Regions from separate parts of the Neobacillus sp. SRL179 genome, predicted to be linked through region 1. Evidence: predicted binding sites of a transcription regulator. Region 1 holds the regulator's gene; each other region holds the start of a gene.
What was found. Region 1 encodes Rex, which represses fermentation and respiration genes when NADH is low (regulators of the CRP and FNR family bind a similar motif). Its sites were predicted from a motif close to TTGTGAAATATTTCACAA; they were not measured.

Region 1 (7,887 bases):
TCATACTCTTGGATTTGTTTTTCAAGCTCTTCTATGTGTAATTCGATTTCTTCTAACTTTCGCTTTCGCTGACGTTCTATCTTTTTACTTTCCTTATCTAATTGATAACTATTTTTCTCCAAGGCAGCTTTATCGGCACTATTTTTAACTGACTCGGCTAAGGCAAGGGCGGCAAGCTCTTCCTGTTCGAGCTTTTTTTCTACATAATAATCATAATCGCCAAGGTACTCAATGCTGCCGTGTTTGCTTAATTCCAATACCTTTGTCGCAATCCGGTTAATAAAATACCTGTCATGGGAAACAAACAAAATCGTCCCAGGGTAATCGATCAGCGCATTTTCTAAGACTTCTTTGCTATCAAGGTCAAGGTGGTTGGTAGGCTCGTCCAAAATTAATAGGTTTGCTTTTTCTAACATAAGTTTAGCCAGCGCCAGCCTCGCCTTTTCACCGCCGCTTAAGGTTGAAACGATTTTTAATACATCATCACCGGAAAATAAGAAATTACCTAATACGGTTCTTATTTCTTTTTCACTTTTTAAAGGAAAGTCATCCCAAAGCTCATTCAGTACCCGTTTATTGGAGGTTAATTCAGCTTGCTGCTGGTCATAATAGCCAATCAAAAGATTTGATCCGTATTGAATCGTTCCAGCAAGGGCAGGCAGCTTCTTGATGATGGTTTTCAGAAGTGTTGATTTGCCAATCCCATTCGGTCCCACAAGGGCAATACTTTCTCCTTTATAGGCACGAAACGAAATGGCCTCCGACACTTGTTCACCATCATAACCAACCGCTAACGAATTGACAATTAATACATCATTGCCGCTTTGTTTTTCAATTTCAAAGGAAAAGTTAGCTGATTTTTCATCACCAAGCGGCCGGTCGATGATCTCCATTTTTTCGAGTTTTTTACGGCGGCTTTGCGCCCGTTTCGTAGTCGAGGCCCTGGCTAAATTCCGTTGAATAAAGTCTTGCAGATTAGCGACTTCTTGCTGTTGTTTTTCATAGACTTTCAGATCGCGCTCATAATTGGCGGCCTTTTGTTCCAGGTATGAACTATAGTTGCCTGTAAACCGCCCAATTTGCTTGCGTGAGACCTCATATACCTGTGTGACGACTTTATCCAGAAAGTATCGGTCATGGGAAACGATCAAAATTGCCCCATCATACCCCTGCAAATATTGCTCAAGCCAGGAGAGGGTATCAATATCAAGATGGTTGGTAGGCTCATCCAGAATTAAAATATCAGGTCTTGTTAACAATAACTTTCCAAGAGCAAGCCTGGTTTTTTGACCGCCGCTCAAACTTGAAATCATTAAGGAACTTTCCTGAAAGTTTAAACCATGCAGGACAGAACGAATATCAGCTTCATACTGATAGCCGCCCTGTTCTTTAAATTTTACTTGCAGCTGATCATATTCTTTTAAAATTCGTTCGTATGTGGCTGAATCTTCAAAAATACTAGGATCGGCCATTCGTTCTTCGAGCTTGCGCAGCGAATTTTCCAGCTTGCGCAGCGGTTCAAAAACGGTCAGCATTTCATCCCAAATGGACAAATGGGATTCAAGGCCGGTATTTTGCGCTAAATAGCCAATGGTTACTTCCTTGGGCTTGATAATCTCGCCGCCATCATGTGACAGATGACCAGCAATAATTTTCAGTAATGTTGATTTTCCGGCACCATTGCGGCCGACAAGGGCAACACGGTCCCGTGTTTGTAATTCTAGCTTTATATTCGATAAAATAAGGTCAGCACCATAATATTTTTGTAGTTGATTCACTTGCAACAAAATCATTTTTATTCACCTCTATTACATATAAATAGTGTACATTATATCCCGAATGTCGGCAATAAAGCGCGACTTTTGAGTAGTTTGGATACTGGAAATTTGCGTTTTTTGTGAAAAAGTGTCTATTTCGTGCAAAGTTTCACACACAGAATGTGAATAATAGTGTATTATTTTGGGGTAGGAGGATTTTTTATATGGCAGAGTTTACTCATTTTAATAAAGAGGGCAGAGCAAAAATGGTCGATGTTAGCGACAAGCCGGAAACAGCACGGACAGCTCTAGCTCATTCCAGCATTACGGTTAGTAAAGAGATTTTTGAGAAAATAACCAATCATGAAATGAAAAAAGGCGATGTTTTAGCAGTGGCCCAGGTGGCTGGAATCATGGCTGCTAAAAAGACATGGGACATTATTCCGATGTGTCATCCCATCCCTTTAACGGGAGTAAATATTTCCTTTTCATGGGAACAAAGCGAAAACAACAACTATCAATTATATATTGCTGCGTCGGTTAAAACAAAAGGGAATACTGGGGTGGAAATGGAAGCGCTCACAGCAGCCTCGGCTTGTGCCTTAACTGTTTATGATATGTGTAAAGCGGTAGATAAAGGAATGGTCATAGGACCGACCTATTTAGTTGAAAAAACGGGCGGTAAAAATGGCGATTTTAAGAGAAATGAACGGATTTAACAAAGGGATTTGAAGGGGTGTGAGAAATTATGAGTAATGAAACGACGAAGATTCCACAGGCAACAGCAAAACGGCTGCCTCTCTATTATCGATTTTTAAAGAACTTGCATACTTCCGGAAAGCAAAGGGTTTCATCTGCAGAATTAAGCGAGGCCGTAAAGGTAGACTCAGCAACCATCCGTCGAGACTTTTCTTATTTCGGCGCCTTAGGTAAAAAAGGGTATGGATACAATGTCAATTACCTGTTAACATTCTTCCGTAAAACGTTGGACCAAGATGAACTGACAAAAGTTGCCTTAATTGGGGTAGGTAATCTAGGAACGGCTTTTTTAAATTATAATTTTTTGAAAAATAATAATACCAAAATAGAGTGTGCTTTTGATGTGGATCCAGAAAAAATGGGAACAAAAGTCCGTGAGGTACCGGTTTACCATATGGATGAGCTTGAAAGGGTATTAATGGAGGAGCAAATTTCCGTTGCTATTCTAACGGTGCCAGCCCCCGTTGCGCAGATGATTACCGACCGGCTTGTGAAGGCGGAGGTAAAAGGAATTTTAAATTTCACCCCGGCACGGTTAAATGTCCCGTCATCGATTCGGGTTCATCACATTGATTTAGCGGTTGAATTACAATCATTGATTTACTTTTTGAAACATTATCCAACTCAAGAAAAAGAAGAAGAATAAGCAAAAGGGCCTTTCACAAAATGTGGGGGCCCTTTTTTTGGAAAATTTTTATTAGCAGCTTTACATGCGTAACAGTGTTATGTTACACTGTTTTCATGAAAGGGGTTTTCATAAATGAGCGAGGAGTTAATATCGAAAAAAGATTTATTAGATCTTGCCGGGATATCTTACGGGCAATTGTATAGATGGAAGCGGAAGGATCTTATACCAGAAGAATGGTTTATTCGAAAATCCACCTTTACCGGCCAAGAAACATTTTTTCCAAAAGAGAAGATTTTAGAGAGAATTAACAAGATTCAAATGATGAAAGAAAATTTGTCCTTGGATGAGCTCGCTGATATGTTTTCACCTAATATAGGCGATTTGCAGCTGGAAAAAGATGAATTAATAAAACGTAACATTGTTTCGGATATGGTGATGAGCTTTTACTTAACCCACGATAAAGGCAGTCACAAATTTACTTTTACTAGAATGCTGGAAGTTTATGTGTTAGAGAAGCTTCTCCAATCAGGGGAGATCAATCTAGACGAAGGAAAAATGCTGCTTCAGGTATTAAAGGACCATGCTCAGCTAATTAAGCAAAAAAGCTGTGATTTGGTCGTAACGCGGAAGCTGGGTGTATCAACCTGTCTGCTGTTAATAAATGCGGAAGAGTTCCATTTTGATAAAGACACAAAGATGGTCGTGTCATTATCGCTGATGAGTTGTATGGAGGAAATAAAAGCGAAATTACTCTAAAGGAGAATAGCGATGGAAACGAAAAACAGGGGCGACCTGGTTATTAATGGATTAGGTTCATCAAATGGAGGGCAATTCAACCTTGTTACCTTAAATGGCAAGGGAACCATTAACACTGACTTGGAATGCAATGAGGTTGAGTGCAATGGTTCTGGCACGATGAAGGGAAATGTGACAGCCAATAACGCAAAGATTAATGGAACGGCCCGGTTTAATGGGAACGTGGAGGCTCACAAGTTTATCGTGGAAGGGACAGCAAAGATTGATCAAAATCTGTCAGTGAACCATTTAAAGGTTTCAGGTAAAGTCTCCGTAGGTGGAAAAGTAAAATGTGAGGAAATAAGTCAACGGGGCTTTTTTACGGTCGGAGAAGATTGTGAAGCGGAAACCTTTAAGGGAGAATATCGGTTTACAATTGGCGGTCTTCTCAATGCTGATCAAGTGGATATTAAAATTTATGGCGATTGTAAGGCAAAGGAAATCGGAGGGCAAACCATTATTGTTAGGCAGCAAAAAGGGTCATTTATAGGTTCGTTGTTTAAGCCATTTTTCAAAACACAATTGGAAACCGACTTAATCGAAGGTGACATCGTTGAATTGGAAAATACGATTGCAAAAGTTGTCCGAGGTCACCACGTCAAAATAGGACCTAATTGTGAAATTGGCCTAGTAGAATATACAGAAGATTTTTCACAGGATAAACAGGCCGTTATTCGGGAGAGTAGAAAGGTTTAGGAGGGGTCGAAATGAGTAAAAATCTAGTTATAAATGGTTCGGGAAGTTATCCTGGCGGCATATACGATAAAATAAGCATCCGAGGAGAAGGAACGATTGTCAATGATGTCGAATGTTCGACCTTCCATGTTTATGGGACGAGTGAAACCAATGAAAATGTCATGACTAGTTCGTTGAAGATCATGGGTGAGGCAGAGTTTAAAGGGGATGTAGCGTCTAAGGAAACCCTCGTCATGGGCTCGATGATGGTCCGGAAACAGGCCAAATTAGAAAAAATGAAGGTCTTTGGGCTGCTGGAAGTGGATGAAAGTTTGAGTGGGGATAAGGCAACGATTAAGGGAAGCATCGCAGTGAATGGAGATGTCGAATTTGAGACCTTCGATTCGAGCGGCGGCTTTGAAATCAAAGGGTTATTATCAGCAGATAAAATGAAAATTGCTTTGCGTTTTGGTGAAAGCACAGCTGCTGAAATTGGCGGTGGAACGATCACCGTTAAAAGAAAGAAAAATTCACTTCTTCCGTTCGGAAAAGAAGCTGGCACACTTGCGGCAAAGGTGATTGAAGGGGATGACATCTATCTAGAAAATACAAAGGCCGAAGTAGTGCGCGGGAAAACGGTCAAGATTGGCCCAGGCTGTCAAATTGGTTTGATTGAATTCACACAGGATTTAAAAGAAGACCCTTCCTCTACCATCAAGACTAAAAGAAAAATGTAAAGAGAGCTTGAGAGGGGTAAGAAACGTCAAAATAGTAGAAAAGGTGTCAGGCACCCTTGGGTGCCTGACACCTTTTCTTATTTCTTAAGTTTTTTACTATATCTAAAGTGAAAGATGATCATTTTTAGTCCTGAGCCAAAATCAAATGTGGCTAATAGGACGAGGAGATAGCTGAAGAAGCCCCAGCCATTTTTTTGTACATCATCGATCGCAAAATAAGTAAATAGACCTCCCAGCAGGAAGTATATTAAGCCAGAAAACAAGGGTGAACGTCTCATAAAAATCCTCCGATAAAATTTTGAACGGCTTCAGCTTCACGTCTTAGTCTTTCAATATCGTCTTTGTAAACAGATTGCACTAATACTACCATAGTATTCATGGAAACATGAGCAAAAATGGGCACAAGGATGTGCTTCGTTTTGACATAGAGAAAGGCGAAGGTAAAGCCCATTGCTGAGTATAGTAAAATATGGATGGGCTCCATATGGGCCAAGGCAAATATAACTGAGCTTAGTAAAGCAGAAATAAAAAAGTTAAACCGTTTATATAGAGCCCCAAAAATAATTTTTCGAAACACAATTTCTTCTAATATTGGTCCAATGATACTGGTTACCAAAATCGCCAATGGTAAGGTTTCGATAATGTTGAGGATATTCTGCGTATTTTCAGACCCCATTTTAATGCCCAACATCGTTTCAATCATGGCTGCAGCGTACTGGGCAAACAGAGCCAGGAAAATACCTAGAAAAGCCCAGATGATGGAATTGATTAAAGAACTGCCCCTTTTGTCAAGGTTCAGCGAGTTCATCTCTTTTCTTAGTAAAAACAAAATGATGATAAGGGCAATGGAAAAACTAGCGATAAGCCAAATTGGAACAGCAAGTCGTTGGCTGATGCCAGTAGCCTTAAAGCCGAACATTAAAATTGGCAGTCCAACAATACTTGAAAGCTGCATCACAATATAGACAATGAGGACGATCCAATATTCCTTTTTCAAATGTTTGTCTCCTTTAAATAGCATTGATTCCCTATATTTATTAAGCATATAACACTAGTATTCATTTTACTCTTAAAACTAGACCAGTTTCAATTTAGATGTACTTTTTTATAGTGAAGCGGATATCCGGATGGCCCGTGAGAGCGATATTTTACTGGGGGCGGTAAATGAAGTTGCAGGTACATTACCCCTGAGAGCGAAAGTATAGCGGTGACGGTAAATGAACCCCCAGTTGCATTGCCCGCGACTGGGACCACATTCATATTTCGGTCCATGAACTCTATTGACATCGTTACCCAAATCCACAAAATTTTTAACATGATGAACTTTCAACGATTTTTTTAGAAAGATAGGTATAGAAACGCCTATTTTCACCATACTTTATAAGGTTGTCAAATTGTAAATTTCTTATAAAAATTTATGCTTCATACTTGCAAAAAATTTTCAGATTCATTATTATAATAATTGTGTTAGCACTCATTAATAGAGAGTGCTAATAATGACAGAATTACATATAAATTTGAGGAGGTTGTTTGATTTGTTAAGACCATTAGGTGATCGTATTATCATTGAGCTTGTTGAATCAGAAGAAAAGACTGCAAGCGGGATCGTATTACCGGATTCAGCGAAAGAAAAGCCTCAAGAAGGTAAAGTTGTTGCCGTTGGTACTGGCCGCGTACTTGAAAGTGGAGAGCGCGTAGCACTTGATGTAACTGTAGGCGATCGTATTATCTTCTCAAAATACGCTGGTACGGAAGTAAAATACCAGGGTGTTGAATATTTAATTGTACGCGAAAGCGATATCCTTGCTATTGTAGGCGAGTAAATAAAAAACCGCAGTGCTCAAGTAGTGGTACTCAGTTTAGATGACGGCTTTCGAAGCCGAAAAATTGAAAACAAATGAGGAGGTTTTTTTTAACATGGCTAAAGAGATTATGTTTAGTGAAGATGCACGTCGCGCAATGCTTCGTGGTGTAGATACATTAGCAAACGCAGTTAAAGTTACTCTTGGACCTAAAGGACGCAACGTGGTTCTTGAGAAAAAATTTGGTTCACCACTTATTACAAATGATGGTGTAACAATTGCAAAAGAAATCGAATTAGAAGATGCATTCGAAAACATGGGTGCTAAATTGGTTGCTGAAGTAGCAAGCAAAACAAATGATGTTGCTGGTGACGGTACAACTACTGCAACTGTTCTTGCTCAAGCGATGATTCGTGAAGGCTTAAAGAACGTAACTGCTGGTGCTAATCCAATGGGTATCCGTAAAGGGATTGAAAAAGCAGTTATTACAGCTGTTGAAGAATTGAAAGCTATTTCTAAACCAATCGAAAACAAAGCTTCTATCGCACAAGTTGCTGCCATCTCTTCCGCTGACGAAGAAGTAGGCCAATTGATTGCTGAAGCAATGGAACGTGTTGGTAACGATGGTGTTATCACGATTGAAGAATCTAAAGGCTTCACAACTGAACTTGATGTTGTAGAAGGTATGCAATTTGATCGTGGTTATGTTTCGGCTTACATGGTAACAAACACTG
Region 2 (7,887 bases), 400 kb from region 1:
TTATAAACTTAAGTTACCGGCTGCACTTAATAAGTAATTCAGTCTTTGTTTGTATACTTTCATTAAAAAGCTTACCTTAATCATTAAGGTAATAATAGTTTTAACAAAGATGGTAAGTGCACTCAAAGTGTATCCCTCCACATTGAAATTAGTGTTCGGAAACCGACACTATGTCTAATTTTAGCTAAAGTTAATCACTATATTCATTTCCTTTGATGAGCTGGGAGCGGTCCTCCATTTGTGGGGGTTGTTCGAACCAGCCATGTTTAATCTTAATTTCAATTCCTTCTTGAGCATAGAAATAGATATCCTTTGCTATTAACAACGATTTCATCACCAAATCATTTCTTAAACTAAAAAATGTACCGGTTCCAGAGCCAACAATTGAAAAGCCATTTAGGATGTAGATACAATGCATCATTAACCGGTCAGAAAAAGGCGGCACTGTAGATGAAGTTACCGTAGCTCCTGATGTAGCGGAAAGTTGAACATCGGCTTCTAGAAGTAACTCTTCCATTATTTTAATTTGCTTCTTTGCAAGTTCTTTCCCTTTGATAAAATATTGTTTCACATCCTTGTTTTGGGCACATTGTGCAAAACCTGTAATAAGCTGCATTCCAATATTATTTGCTTCCAGGTTGTGATGAAGAATCCCAACTTCAAGGTCAGTTAGAGCCCTTTTATCGCCAGAGAGTCTATAACCCTCCATAAACTTTTTACTAGTAATAAATTCATTTTTTTTAGGCATGGTCACTTTTGGAGGCAACGCAAGAATCCCCTTATCAAGTAAATAAAGGGTCGAGAGCTTATAGATTTTTTGAGTAACAGTTGTCAGCCCCTCATAGATCGCCATTACCTTTTTATTGTAGGTCATATTCATACTTAGGGTGTACAGCCCCATACTTATTTCCTTTAATATACGAACAAACATGATATCAAATCCATTGTCATATAACTTAGGAGCCTTTAAATTCACATCATCAGATGTAAAACCAATAGGTATAACCATCCCTTGTTCGGAAAAGATTTCTTCAATCTCTTTTACATAAAAGTTGAGCTCCTGCCACAAGCTTCCTAAAAGATTTCTTGCCTCGGTATCTTCAGTCTTTTCGATAAAGTATTCTAAAAATCTCATAATTAAGGTCTTTTCTTGGTATGTTTGCCAAAGAGACCCTACTTCAGATACGTTAATAGGATTTGTTAAGACCATTTCTAAACCTCCGGATAAATTTAAATATCTAAATAAACGAATATGTATTTATTTCTAGAATATCCGAATTAATGGCAAAGCATTCTCCATAAAGAGGTCAACAGGAATGGGTGTGTCTCTGAAAGGAAAAAATGACATTGAAATTGAAGAAGTGCTTGAAGTTCATTTACTTGAGGCTGTGGCAGAGTTTAAGAGGCGAAGCCCAATTAGCTTAAATTTAGGGCTAATATAGGCTTCCATTATCCCAATATTAAAATGCTTTGTTGAAGATTAAAATTATAGGAAGAATTTCTTGTATTAACATTTTGTAGGAGTAGTATTTTCCTATATAGAGCGAAGAATATAGGTTAGCAATGTAAATGCTGTTACACAAGTAAAACCCCTTCAAATACATTGAAGGGGTACTCTTAATACTATTTTTTCTCCATCATAACGAATAAAACACCCATAAGAATTAGGATGGAACCTATCCAAAACATTACACCTATACTCTCTCCTAGAATAAGCCAACCGAGTAAAGTCCCAACCACAGGTTGAAAGAAGAAAAAGATCCCCCCACTTGAGGCGTTAAGCATTTGTAAACCGCGATTCCAAAGTAAAAATCCACATGCTGTTGATATAATCCCCAAATACAAGACTCCTCCCCAAATAGTCGGATGAGTCAATGGGGAGAGGTTCATTTCATGTAATCGTGGCAAAACAAAGGGGGTCAACACGATTAGAGCCACCAATATGGAATAGGTGGTCACCACAATTTGTGAATAATCACTCGGCACGCGCTTTATAAGTACAGACATAAGTGCCCATGTTAAAGCAGCAATAACAAGTGAAATCCCACCCAGTCTACTGGACAAATTCACATCACCGACTCCAACAATGAGAATAACGCCAATGGTCGCTAAACAAACGGAGAGTACTTTTTTTAACGTCAACTGTTCTTTAAGAAGCAGGCGAGCAAAGATCACCATAAAGGCTGGTGTGGAAGAAGTTATAATAGCTCCCATTTGTGCTGTAGATAGCATTGTACCAGTTTCTTGGGTAACAATTGAAATGGCGTTACCGATTATTCCAATGGATATGATTAGTAAGATATGACGTTTATCGATTTTCCATTTCTGCCGTGTTAAGAAGCCAATAACTAGAAGTACGACAATAGCGACTAAATAACGCATCCATACAAGTTCAAGCGGCGGTATGACTGGCACGACAACCTTAACAACAACGTACATGCCACCCCAAATACTGGCGGCCAAAGTTAGATAAATAGAACCTAATAAGGTGTTTTTCATTTTTATATACCCTCCGTCTTTTAAATAGTTCAAAATGTCCCTAACGGAGAGATGTAGCCACCTTCACTCCATTAAGAGAAGTGTGCTACTGGTACATCATTTTCAAATAAGGGAGTCCTATACATGTTACTATCACCTCTAGTCCAATTTAATAACAAATATCTGTAATTATTGTAGCAGAATATTATGAATTTTTATATTTTAAATGGGTTAAGTGGGACCATATTCCAATTTCTAGTTTCATATTTTCGTTGATAGTATTATCATAAGAGTAACGTAGAGTTTAGAACGGAATATCTAAATATCACAGCTATCTACGATACTGAGTAGTTTGTTATGTGAAATACTGAACAATATGAAGTAGCATTTCATTCTTTATTCTTAAAGGAAGAAGGAAAACATGATGGCGAATTATAATTGGTTAGAAACGTTACATGTAACAGAAGAAATGATTACAAAAACGGATCATCGACTTCCCGTCATATGGATAAGTGCATTAGATTGCACAGGTTGTAAAGAAGCTTTTACTCGTTCCACTGAACCAACTACATTGGATACGATTCTGAATTTTATTTCGTTAGAATACAGTGAGCTGCTCTCTGTGGCGAGTGGTTTTCAGGCTGAGAGCCATAAAGACTCAATTTTTGAAAAGTATAGTGGGGAATATGTTCTTGTTGTTGAAGGGAGTATTCCTTGCAGTGATGAATTTCTGATGATTGCAGGTAAATCTGTAAGGGATGAAATTGTTCATGCTGCTAGAAATGCGAAAGCAGTTATTGCCATGGGAAGCTGTTCCGCTTGGGGAGGAATACCGGCTGCAGGCAGTAATCCAACAAATTCTGTTGAGATAAGAAAAGTCGTTCCCGAAGATAAACCTTTGGCAATTGTACCAGGCTGTCCGCCCATACCTGAGGTAATCATTGGAACGCTTTTACATGTGCATTTTCATGGAGAGCTCCCAGAGCTTGACAAAAAACTTCGGCCCAAAGCTTTCTATCAGAAAACTGTCCATATGACATGTCACCGAAAGCCCTTTTTTGATCAAAAACTATTTGCGTACTCTTACGATGACGAAGGCGCTAAGGCAGGGTATTGCTTGTTTAAATTAGGATGTAAGGGCACACTAGCATTTAATGCATGTGAATCGATTGGTTACGACCGTTGTATTGCTGCCGGTTTCTGCTGTATGGGCTGCTCTGAAAAAGGCTTCTGGGATAAAGGTGGATTTTGCAGCAGCAATAGGAAAAAGTAAATATTAAGACCATATGGATACTTTCCTAAGGGTTTCTTGGCGAACAGTGAAAGTAACTGCTCGCCTTTTATTAAATAGGAAGCAAAACAGGATCCGAATCTATTTATTTATTTTTAAATGCCTCCGAACTAAATAGAGAAATAGAAACATGAGAAGTGGCAAGATATAGCCAATTAGTTCTATATAAACAGGCGGATTCGGATGGTCAGCAGTTACAAATATTCCTCCATCTTTACTCCCTAACATTCCATTGAAAATTCCATAACATACATTTAAGCCCCAATGGATACCTGTGTCTGCCCATATCGATTGTGTACGATAAAAGGCATAAGTTAACGATAAACCCAAAACAAGAGAAAACAATAGATTAGAAAAGCTAAAGCCTTCATTCCAACTATCATCCAGTGCATACAATAGGATGGATATCATAAAAATCCATTTTTTATTCAGTCTATCTTTTAGATGACCAAATACGTATCCTCTAACGATAATGTCATTTAAAAAGGAACCGATAAAAAATGAAAAAAAGACAAAGAAGAATAATATCAATGATTCCGTTACATTTTTCACTTCAACAATTTCAAATCCATTTAAAAAATAGACAATCATATACTTTAGTAACCAAAAAGAAAAACCAATGCTAAATCCTATTATCACATTTTTCTTCCATTTTTGATGGAACACAATACCAATTCTTTTATAGGTATGTAACTTTGTTCCTTTGAGAATCAGTTTTAATAGCGGGAAAAATAAAATAACAAGCAGCAGCTGGAGGACAATATTACTTGCCTTGGCAATAAAGACATTTAAATAAATGTCCAGCAAAAAATATCCTAAAATTACAACAAAATAATAATAATTACCCTTCTTTAAAAAAAACATGTTCTCCTCCTGAAACTTTTGAAGTAAGACTATATCTTTATTTTACAGAAAAATTTTGAACTATTGTTATTTTTTGTAACTAAATTTTTCATCCTCTATGGGTACTTGTGATAAGACAAGGCAAATTAAATAGGGTTCAGCCACTAGTTGTTATATAATAAAGAATATTTTTAATAGATCAAAGGAGATAACTGCCATGGATTTGAGAGATCAAATCATTCATTATGTTCCATACAATGCTCAAGAAGCTAAAGACCAAGAGGTAATCTTACGATATATGGACACATTTGATAACTTATTAACGAGAGAAAATGAATTTGCTCATTTTACTTCCTCGTCGTGGGTTGTCAATCATAGCCGTACGAAAGTGTTAATGGCCTATCATAATATTTACCAATCCTGGTCATGGGTTGGCGGTCATGCTGATGGTGATGCGGACTTACTGCATGTGGCCATGAAGGAGACGGAAGAGGAAACCGGATTGACTAATATTACGCCTGTATCGAAAGAAATTTATTCGGTGGAAATTTTAGGAGTTCCTGCTCACGTAAAAAAAGGAAAACACGTGGCTACCCATGTGCATTTGAATCTAACTTATTTAATAGAAGCAGATGAAGATGAAGAGACACACATCAAACCTGATGAAAATAGTGCTATTAAATGGATGGGTCTTCAAGAAGCAATAGAAGCGAGTACAGAGCCCGAAATGAAAGTGGTATATCAGAAGTTGAATGAAAAACTAAAGCTAAACGATTATTAATAAGAAAAAGAGATGCGAAATGGCACCTCTTTTTCTTATTTTGCCTCTAGGGCTTTTCTTTCCTTAAATTCGGTTTTAATTTTTGCCAATGTATCCGCGTCTGTTAAAAGGTGTAAGGCAGTTAATGCCAATGCTTTTGCCCCAGTGAGCAGTCCGTGGTCGCCTGTTGGAGAAGCGGCTGCTTCTTTGAAAGGGACGGTATGTGGGACAATTTCGTCTGCACCAATTTTAATATAAGGATGGATGGTCGGAACCACTTGACTGATATTCCCGGCATCTGTGGAGCCAATACCTTTGTCATCCACCGCAATCGTTTCGCCCAATTCTTCGACGACTTTCTTAAATACAGAATCAAAACGTTTATTTAATACAAGATTATCGACTTCATTTTGAAAAGCGATGATGTTGACCTTTGCGCCTGTGGCTAAAGCGGCTGCTTCGGCTACAGCTTTCACCTTACGTGTGACTTCATTTAATCTTGTTCTCGTAGCAGCTCGAATATAGAATCTAGCTTTAGCATATTCAGGGATAATATTCGGTGCATCACCGCCATGTGTGATAATGCCGTGGATACGGACATCATCTTGGAGCTGCTGTCTTAAAGCATTGATGCCATTAAAAAGCTGAATAACAGCATCTAAGGCATTAATTCCTTCATGAGGAGAAGCTGCCGCATGGGCCGGTTTTCCAATGTACTCAAAGTCGAGCGGGTCAACCGCAAGCGATGTACTCGTCAGTCTGGTTTGGCCGTGAGGATGAACCATAAGTGCGGCGTCAATTCCTTCTACTAATCCATGTTTGACAAAGCTCCCTTTTGCACTGCCGTTTGGACCGCCTTCTTCAGCGGGTGTACCGAAAACAACCGCTTCGCCGCCGGTTTCTTCTAACACTTTACTTAAGGCAATCGCTGCTGCGACACTGGTTGTTCCAATAATATTATGGCCGCATCCATGTCCCAATCCTGGGAGGGCATCATATTCGGCAAGGAATGCGATGGAAGGACCTGGCTTGGAGGATTTTTTCCGAGCAACAAATGAAGTTTCATGTCCGGCAACAGCCTTTTCAACCTCAAATCCTTCGCTTTCAAGAATGTCCGTTAATAAGCCGGATGCAAAAAATTCCTCATTGCCGATTTCCGGCTTTTCATGAATTTGGTGGCTTGTGGAAAGGTAACGCTCTTTATTGCTTTCTACATTAGTAATAATGGTTTCTTTTAATGCTGTGAATGATGGCACTGATACGGTCATGTTGTCTCTCCTCCATTTTTAAAGAGGTTCCTGCTGCTTGAGCAAAAACCTCTTAAGATTGTTAGTTAGTAGTTTTAAAAGTATGATCATCCTACCAACCGATATTTTTTAAAGGAACAAAAGTCGGGATTAAATTCCCATCGTATTCTTTTTCAATAAATTTCGCTGTGTCCTCTTCTTGGAAAAGTTCTGCAATTCGCTTAAGGGTCTTGTTGTTTTTGTCTTTTTTATTTACAGCAATAATATTAATGTATGGTGTAGCTGTTTCACTTTCATGGAAAATGGCATCTTTTAAAGGCTTAAGACCGGCATCATTTGCAACACCATTATTGATAACAGAAGCGGCTACGTCTGGTAATACGCGCGGCGTTTGGGCCGGAACCACTGGAACGAATTTAATATTTTTTGGATTTTCTTTCACTTGGTCAAGTGAGCCATTTGGATCAAAGTCTTTAGGTAACTTAATTAGGCCAGCTTCTTGAAGAAGCAGTAATGCACGGCCTTGGTTAGATGCGTCATTTGGTACAGCAATTTTGGCACCATCCGGAATATCCTTTACATCTTTATATTTGTCAGAGTAGATCCCCATTGGAGCAAGAACCGTTGTGGCAATTGGTACAAGATCGAGTTTATGTTCTTTAATGAAGACATCGAAATATGCCACTGTCTGGAATGCATTCGCATCAAGCTCACCTTCAGCAAGAGCGGTGTTTGGAGCAACATAATCAGAGAATTTTACAATTTCAATATTGATGCCCTCTTTCTTTGCTTTCTTGGCTACATAATCCCACTGGCGCGTATCCGTTCCACTAATCCCAAGCTTGACCGTTACGGACTCTTTACCAGAAGCTGCTTTATCTTTTGATTGACTAGAGCATCCAGCCCCCAATACGGCTAATGCAACAATAATAATGGTGAATAAAAATTTTTTCATGTTGTTTTCCTCCTACGTTATCTACGTCTTAATTTCTTTGCTGCTATATTGCCTAATGACTGTAATCCTTGAACAATCACAATCAGAATGACTACGGTTATAATCATCGTGATCGTATCAAAACGCTGGTAACCATATGTAATCGCTAGATCACCGATTCCGCCGCCACCGACTGTGCCAGCCATGGCGGTGGCACCGACTAGCCCGATGGTCGCAATGGTAAGCGCGAGAACGAGGGAACCGAGTGCCTCTGGAACAAGAAACTTCGTAATAATTTGCCACGGGGTTGCACCCATGGCCTCAGCTGCTTCAA
Region 3 (7,887 bases), 1.1 Mb from region 1:
GTTTATATTCATCATCAGAAACGAGGACAAGTTCTTCTTTATCTAGTGATACTTCGCTTTTACTGCCCTTAAAGTCATAACGAGTGCCAATTTCTTTCATCGTTTGTGAAATAGCATTGGACACCTCAGAAAATTCCACTTTGGACACAATATCAAATGAGCTATCTTTGGACATATTTGCATACCCTCCAGTAATATACCGATTGGTTCAACTAACAATCAGAAGAGGTACCCCTGATTGAAGTTTCACTTTATGGCTACATTATAGTAAAATATAGCAGTTCGAACAACTGCAAGGTAAAAATCTCCGAAAAAAAAGAAAAGGAGTTATATTATGTCTTTAAATGAATTAATTGGTCAATCAACCACTCTAACCGTGGCCCGTATAGCTGAGTTTGGTTATTTTTTAACAGATGGTAATGAGGATGTATTGCTTCATAAAAATCAAGCAAAGCGAGAACTTGTTGAGGAAGAAGAAGTTGAGGTTTTTTTATTTGTTGATTCCCAAGGGAGAATCTCTGCCTCGATGATGATTCCAGAAGTTTCAGTGGGCAGCTATGCCTGGGTCAAAGTAACAGATACCAATCCGAAAATAGGTGTCTTTTTGAACATTGGTCTGCCTAAAGATATTTTATTGGGTGCCGATGATCTCCCCGCCCATAAATCAGTCTGGCCTCAGGCGGGAGATTTAGTTTATGTAACATTAAGGTTGAACCGAAATTACCTGCTTTACGCGAGACTGGCTAGTGATCAGGTGATCCAATCCATTTCAGTTAGTGCCACAAGGAAAGATTTTAATAAAAATGTACAAGGGCATATTTACCGAACTGCGAAAGTCGGCAGCTGGATTTACACCATTGAAGGGTTTAAAGGATTTATTCACGAATCCCAGCGTCAAGAGGAGCCACGATTGGGTGAGAAGGTTGAAGGACGTATCATTGACGTCAAAGAGGATGGAACGATTAATGTTTCATTGCTCGCCCGGAAAGAAGAATCCCAGGACTTGGATGCAGCGAAAGTTTACGAATATTTGATGAGCAGAAATGGTGCAATGCCGTATAGTGATAAAAGTATGCCTGAGGAGATTCAAGAGCGCTTTGGTCTCAGTAAAGGTGCGTTTAAGCGGGCATTGGGTAAGCTATTAAAAGAGGGAAAGGCGTATCAAGAAGGAAGCTGGACCTATGCAAAAAAAGATTAAAAAATGTGGTACATACTCTAATTCTTAATGACAGACAATAAGGATTGCAAGGAATTTTGAAAGGAGTATGCATATGCCACATACCTCAGATAATGATAAAAAAGCCCAAGACAATAATGCCTTTAGACATGAAAAAAACATGATGCGTGAAAAAAACCGTCAAGCTGGGAAAAATCAATATTCTAAGAAAACGGACCATAAGTAAAAAATGAGCGGGGTGTAGCCCCAGCTCATTTTTTTTCATGTTCACGACCTGAATTACATATTCGATGGCAATTGATTTAAAAAGAATATGGAAATAGTACCTGGACCGGTGTGGGAGCCAATGGCTGAGCCAATGGACGAAATATACACCTCTTGGGGATGAAATTCTTCCTCAATCATTGCTTTTACCTCTATGGCGGTTTCTTCATTATCCGCATGACTGATTCCAATTATCTGCCCATCCATTTGAGAGCCCCGTTCGTTCATAATTTCCATGATCCGACGGAAGACTTTCTTTTTTCCTCTAATCTTTTCAATCGGTACCAGTTTTCCGTCTTCCATATTGAGAATCGGTTTAATATTTAATAATCCGCCTAAAAATGCAGAAGCCTTGGAAACTCTGCCGCCTTTTGCTAGGTAATCTAAGTCTTCGACCGTAAAAATATGCTCCATATGCTGGCTTCTAAACAGAACATCTTCTAATATTTTTTCCTTTGGGACATCATTGGCTGCAAGCCTTGCAGCCTCCTGTACAATCAGACCGACCCCAAGCGAAGCACATTTCGTATCTACGATTGTTAATTGGAAGTTAGGATATTTTTCCTTTACTTGGTCAAGAATCATAACAGCGGTTGAATATGTACCGGATAATTCTGATGAAAAGGCAATGTAAATGCCTTCTTCATTTTTTTCAGCCATTTCAGTAAAGATTTCCTCAAATAAAAGGGGAGAAACCTGTGATGTTTTTGGAATAACTCCTGTCCGAATGGCATCATAAACAGTTCTAGGATTAATAGTTTTAACATCTTCATATTCTTGGTCGTTTAGTTGAACCTTCAGGGGGAATAGCACAACATTATTTTCTTCATAGAAACTTTTTGGTAAATCGCATGCGCTGTCAGCGAGTATTTTTACCGGCATGAAGTTCACCTGCTTTCACATCATATATATTTATTTTCAGTTTATCGGTTTCCACTCTAAATTACAATTATGTAAATGGAGTATTAAGAATTAGTCATTACATCTAAATGAAAAGGAGGAGTTCCATTGCTATGGCTTCAAATTAAAAAAGTAATCATTGTCAGTATTGGTGCATTACTAAATGCACTCGGTATGAACTTATTTTTAATCCCAGCAAATGTTTATTCCAGCGGTTTTACAGGAGTTGCCCAATTACTTTCAAAGGTACTTAGTGATTATACACCAATCCATGCATCCATGGGCCTATTATTACTATTATTAAATATTCCAGTCGCCATTCTTGGCTGGACAAAGGTCGGTAAGTCTTTTACCGTGTATAGTTTCTTAAGTGTGGTTCTTTCATCATTATTCCTGACGATGATTCCTATCATAAATGTGTCACATGATATTTTATTAAATGCTGTTTTTGGCGGTGTCATTCAAGCAATAGGTGTGGGAATTACGTTGAAATATGGTGCTTCTACAGGCGGTGTCGATATCATTGCAATGGTTTTATCAAGATTGAAGGATAAGCCGGTTGGACCGTATATGTTTGTATTAAATGGAATTATCATTGTAACAGCAGGCTTTCTGTTTGGCTGGGAAAAAGCACTTTATACGCTAGTTACGCTATACACCTCGACAAGAGTCATTGATGCGATTCATACAAGACATGCAAAACTTACTGCCATGATTATTACAAAAAAGGCAGATGAATTAAAAAAGGCTATTCATGCATCCTTAGTTAGGGGAATTACCATGATACCGGCCAAAGGGGCGTTTTCGAACGAGACAAGAGATATGTTAATGATCGTCATTACGCGTTATGAACTTTATGATTTAGAAAGAATTATTAAGGAAGTAGACCCTAATGCCTTTACCAACATAATGCAAACAACAGGGGTCTATGGCTTTTTTCGGAAGGAATAAGGATAACACTACAGCCAGATTGATAAGGGTGTCAGGCACCATGAGAAAAGCGGAAACCCGTGATTTATGGTGTTTCCGCTTTTCCTTGATTATTGAATTTGATCAAGCTCTTGTTGCATTTGTTGGAGCTGGGACTGCTCTGCTGCAGTTGAGTTGGCAAAAGCCGAACTTAATGAGTTTTTTGCCTTTGCAACCGCAGATTCTTTTTCAGCAGGGTCGGCAGATTTCGCCATTTCAACAAATCGTCTGGCTTCTTGGAATAATTGGTTTCCCATGTTATATTCCTCCAAGCGAGGACTCTTGCACATTGGCCATCTTCTGAGCTTCCGCTTCAGCGTAGGTCATGTGATAGGGGATACGTGCAGCATGTTTGCTAACCGTATCTACACCATGCTGGACAAAGCGTTTTGATTTGTTTCGTTTACCCATTCGAATCCCTCCAATATGCTCATAGCTCTTATTGAAACAGCAACGCTGCCTCAATAAATAGTATGTACCAAACTTAGTGGATTCATTAGGTAAACAGTGGCGAAATGGAGTGCTTATTTTAAATTTAACAAATCAGCCAAATATTCACCAACACCATCTTCTTCATTACTTAGTGTGACATCTTTAGCTATATTTTTGACCTGCTCAATTGCATTTCCCATCGCAATTCCATGGCCTGCATATTCAAGCATTTCGAGATCATTGTCTTCATCTCCAAATGCCACAATTCTTTCGGCAGGGATATTGTAATAATCAGCAGCCTTTTTCAACCCAACCGCTTTATTAAGTCCAACTTTAATAATTTCTATTACATGCCATGGAGCAGCCCAGCTCCGCTGTTCAATGACTTCGGCATGAATTTCTGATAAATGGTCACGAATCTTTTGCAGTTGATTTTCTTCTGTATGAATAAGCATACTGGTTGGTGAATCTGTTAGGTAATTAGCTAAATCGCCTGTGGTAATTCTTGGATTACCAAAACTAAATATATCCAACAACTTTTCATCATGATAGTGGAAGTAAACGTCATCCATGACTTCCGCAATAATGTTATGGAACTGAAAACTTCTGCATGCTTCTACAATGTCTTTTGCTACCTTAACATCCAGTGGTTCATGATAAAATCCCCAGCTATGATTGCGAGGATGGTGGGTAAAAGCTCCATTAAAGTTGACAATGGGTGTGTCTAAATTCAATTCTTGGTAATACATTTCGCTGGAACGAAAAGGTCTTCCTGTTGCGATCATGACAATATGACCTGCTGCTTTGGCTTTTTGAATAATTTCTTTATTTTTGGGTGATATAGTTTTATTATCGTTTAATAATGTACCATCTAAATCTAATGCAATTAAATGTTTCTCAGTCATACGGACTCCTTCTTATTATAAATTTTCTAAAAAAATGCGTTGCCTTAGGAAAAAAATTGTCTACATGTTACACTACTTTTATAACCTTGTGGAAATTTTTTAATTCTATTATTACTATGTTAACAATTTTATATCTAAACTGTAAAAAAATTCACACCATAAGATATAAAAAACTATATACTTTTTATAGATTTAGGAGAATAGTTCTTTTGGTCTCACCCCAAAATAAAGTATTGCAAATTTTCAGTACGGACCAAAAGATATATAGAAAGTATGGATGTTAACATTAACATAAAATAAAAGGAGTGGTTTATACATGAATGAGGAATTAAAAGATAATATTATGGGTGCACTTGAACTAGTCATTGACCCTGAACTCGGAGTAGATATTGTTAATTTAGGTTTAGTCTATGATGTTGATATGAATGATGAAGGTGTAGTCTTCATTACAATGACTTTGACAGCAATGGGCTGCCCACTTGCTGGGACAATTGTTGATCAAGTAAAGCGTGCTTTAGCAGATATACCCGAAGTTAATGATACCGATGTGAATATCGTCTGGAATCCACCTTGGAATAAAGATATGATGTCACGTTATGCAAAGATTGCTCTAGGAATCCGCTAATTGGATTTAATACAGAATAAACAATTTCTAAGAAAACAGCAGATTTTTTCTGCTGTTTTTTTATGACATAAATTAGACATATATTCCTTCCGGTTTGTGAGATAGTTCACTTTTTTTCAATATAAACACCTTTATAATACAAATTATTAAGGCTGTTTAGATTGGAATAGTCGAATTGGGAGGCGTTTCGATTGTCTTTTAACCGGGATTTTAATAAAGATCCGTTTATTGTTATATGGGAACTAACACGTGCGTGCCAATTAAAGTGTCTTCATTGCCGTGCAGATGCACAATACACACGAGATCCGCGTGAGTTATCATTTGAAGAAGGCAAACATTTAATTGATCAAATATATAATATGAATAATCCTATTCTTGTATTTACAGGCGGCGACCCCTTAATGAGGGCTGATATTTTTGAAATTGCCAAATATGCTGTAGAAAAGGGTGTAAGGGTGTCGATGACACCAAGTGCAACCCCTAATGTAACCAAAGAAGCGATTCAAAAGGCTAAAGAAGTTGGACTTTCACGCTGGGCATTTAGTATTGACGGACCTACAGCGGAGATACATGACCATTTCCGGGGAACAGCGGGGTCTTTTGATTTAACAATGGAACGAATCAAATATCTCCATGAACTTGAAATTCCGATTCAAATTAACACTGTTATTTCCAGGTATAATTATGAATACCTTGATGAAATGGCAAAGATGGTAGAAGATCTAAATTGTGTACTATGGAGTGTCTTTTTCCTTGTTCCAACAGGAAGGGGACAGGTCACAGATATGATTTCACCAGTAGAACATGAAAAGGTTCTTAGATGGCTTTATGACCTAAGTAAACGCGTTTCGTTTGATATTAAAACAACTGAAGCTATGCATTATCGCCGAGTGGTCATTCAGCAAAAGATGCGAGAAGCAAAGGCACAGAGCGATGAAATAGATTATTTAAATGCCTTAACAGAGAAAGGATTAACGGGATCCATTGATGGTCTTGGACGTGCTCCTAAAGGTGTGAATGATGGAAATGGCTTTGTGTTTATTTCCCATATAGGGGATGTGTACCCAAGTGGATTATTACCTGTAAAAGCAGGGAACGTTCGTGAAACACCACTAGCGGAAATCTATCGTGAATCCCCTATTTTTAAGGCGTTACGAAATCCAGACGAATTTAAAGGTAAATGCGGTGTGTGTGAATTTCGCTATGTGTGCGGTGGTTCAAGGTCAAGAGCTTACGCGATGACAGGTGATTACCTTGAAAGTGAGCCATTTTGTGTGTACATTCCTAAAGCACTAAGAGAAAAACAAGAGCAAAAATAAGTGAAAAAATGCAAAGGCTGCCTCTAATGGAGAGACAGCCTTTGCAATAAGGGAGAGATTTTTCTCTATTCAATATTACAGTAAACAGCTGAACAATTTTCGCAGCCAATTTCGTCTTTTAAATATTGCAAATCTAATATTGAAATTTTTCCTTTTTTAACAGAAATAATATGATCTTTCTTTAAATCACTTAGGATGCGATTAGTACTTTCGCGGGAAGTCCCGCAAAAGTTTGCTAGTTCTTGATTGGTTAAGGGCAAATCAATGAGGATTTCACCGTCTTTCTGAATTCCATAACTATTGGACATCCGAATAAGTGTAGAGAAGAGGGCGCCGCGTTTTCCATTTAATACAAGATCACGAAATTTTGTTTGTGTTTTTCGAAAGTGATCACTCATCCATTTCATAAACTCAAACGCTAGCTTGCTATTTTGGAAAATCTCACTCTCAAGTAAATCTTTGTTAATTGCTACAATTTCACCCTCCTCAAGTACTCTTGCACTAAATAAATATCTCGGGTCATTTGTAAAAAGCGTCAATTCACCACAAATATCATTAGCACTGCAAATTCTTAATGAAAGTTCACGGCCGTCTGACGTAATTTTACTAATTTGAATTTTACCAGAAATTATAATGTACAGCTCCTCAGCAACCATTCCTTCTTGAAATAAATAGCTTCCTCTTTCACTTCTAAATTTTCTATCTGCAAAATGAAGCAACTCTTTTATTTCAATGGAATGAGTGGGTTTTATCGTAGTTAACATTACATTCACCTCTAGGTCATATATATATAAACGAGCAGTTAATTCTTTATTCGGTTTCGTTATTATTAGTTTAACGTAAGACAAGTGGAAAAACCGAAGTAAACAATGACAATATAGTGAAAACCTGTGAGGAAAATAAAAACCAGTATAATTGTCTAATCTTATCTGTTGAAAACTTTTACTGAAATCTTAAGTTTTTTCTTTATTAAACATCTGTTAAGATGAGAAATATATAAAAAGTATATTAATAGTGAATAAAGTAACAGCCTTTTAGAAGAATCCCTGTTACAATTAGTATCAAATGGCTTCTTTTTAAAAAAGTGGAGTTGATATAATGGAAAAAACTATTATTAAAGATAAATTAAATAGACCTTTACATGATTTAAGAATTTCAGTTATTGACCGATGTAATTTTCGTTGTCAGTATTGTATGCCTGCAGACAAATTTGGACCAGACTTTGAATTTTTGCCAAGAAGTGCCCTGCTTTCCTATGAAGAAATTGAACGTCTAGGAAAGATATTTGTCAGCCTT

Region 2: the regulator Rex is predicted to act here: its motif matches at 2,836-2,853, upstream of AC4E8C_RS03355 (hydrogenase small subunit).
Region 3: the regulator Rex is predicted to act here: its motif matches at 5,367-5,384, upstream of AC4E8C_RS06575 (TIGR04053 family radical SAM/SPASM domain-containing protein).

The regions. Positions count from the first base shown of each region.
Region 1 is NZ_OZ481792.1:279,498-287,384, forward strand. It holds gene AC4E8C_RS01545 (ABC-F family ATP-binding cassette domain-containing protein) at 1-1,793, opposite strand, end outside; gene moaC (cyclic pyranopterin monophosphate synthase MoaC) at 1,982-2,476, shown strand; gene AC4E8C_RS01555 (redox-sensing transcriptional repressor Rex) at 2,506-3,162, shown strand; gene AC4E8C_RS01560 (YhbD family protein) at 3,277-3,900, shown strand; gene AC4E8C_RS01565 (polymer-forming cytoskeletal protein) at 3,913-4,635, shown strand; gene AC4E8C_RS01570 (cytoplasmic protein) at 4,647-5,351, shown strand; gene AC4E8C_RS01575 (YdiK family protein) at 5,429-5,629, opposite strand; gene AC4E8C_RS01580 (CPBP family intramembrane glutamic endopeptidase) at 5,626-6,348, opposite strand; gene groES (co-chaperone GroES) at 6,887-7,174, shown strand; gene groL (chaperonin GroEL) at 7,269-7,887, shown strand, end outside.
Region 2 is NZ_OZ481792.1:679,707-687,593, forward strand. It holds gene AC4E8C_RS03340 (hypothetical protein) at 1-126, opposite strand; gene AC4E8C_RS03345 (DUF3231 family protein) at 191-1,210, opposite strand; gene AC4E8C_RS03350 (DMT family transporter) at 1,624-2,499, opposite strand; gene AC4E8C_RS03355 (hydrogenase small subunit) at 2,900-3,751, shown strand; gene AC4E8C_RS03360 (CPBP family intramembrane glutamic endopeptidase) at 3,851-4,633, opposite strand; gene AC4E8C_RS03365 (NUDIX hydrolase) at 4,830-5,393, shown strand; gene AC4E8C_RS03370 (M20 family metallopeptidase) at 5,429-6,640, opposite strand; gene AC4E8C_RS03375 (MetQ/NlpA family ABC transporter substrate-binding protein) at 6,732-7,574, opposite strand; gene AC4E8C_RS03380 (methionine ABC transporter permease) at 7,592-7,887, opposite strand, start outside.
Region 3 is NZ_OZ481792.1:1,331,730-1,339,616, forward strand. It holds gene AC4E8C_RS06530 (YajQ family cyclic di-GMP-binding protein) at 1-175, opposite strand, end outside; gene AC4E8C_RS06535 (CvfB family protein) at 335-1,198, shown strand; gene AC4E8C_RS06540 (DUF3941 domain-containing protein) at 1,272-1,403, shown strand; gene AC4E8C_RS06545 (DegV family protein) at 1,457-2,323, opposite strand; gene AC4E8C_RS06550 (YitT family protein) at 2,450-3,292, shown strand; gene AC4E8C_RS06555 (DUF3813 domain-containing protein) at 3,382-3,567, opposite strand; gene AC4E8C_RS06560 (hypothetical protein) at 3,569-3,721, opposite strand; gene AC4E8C_RS06565 (Cof-type HAD-IIB family hydrolase) at 3,835-4,647, opposite strand; gene AC4E8C_RS06570 (metal-sulfur cluster assembly factor) at 4,964-5,272, shown strand; gene AC4E8C_RS06575 (TIGR04053 family radical SAM/SPASM domain-containing protein) at 5,464-6,591, shown strand; gene AC4E8C_RS06580 (Crp/Fnr family transcriptional regulator) at 6,657-7,355, opposite strand; gene moaA (GTP 3',8-cyclase MoaA) at 7,690-7,887, shown strand, end outside.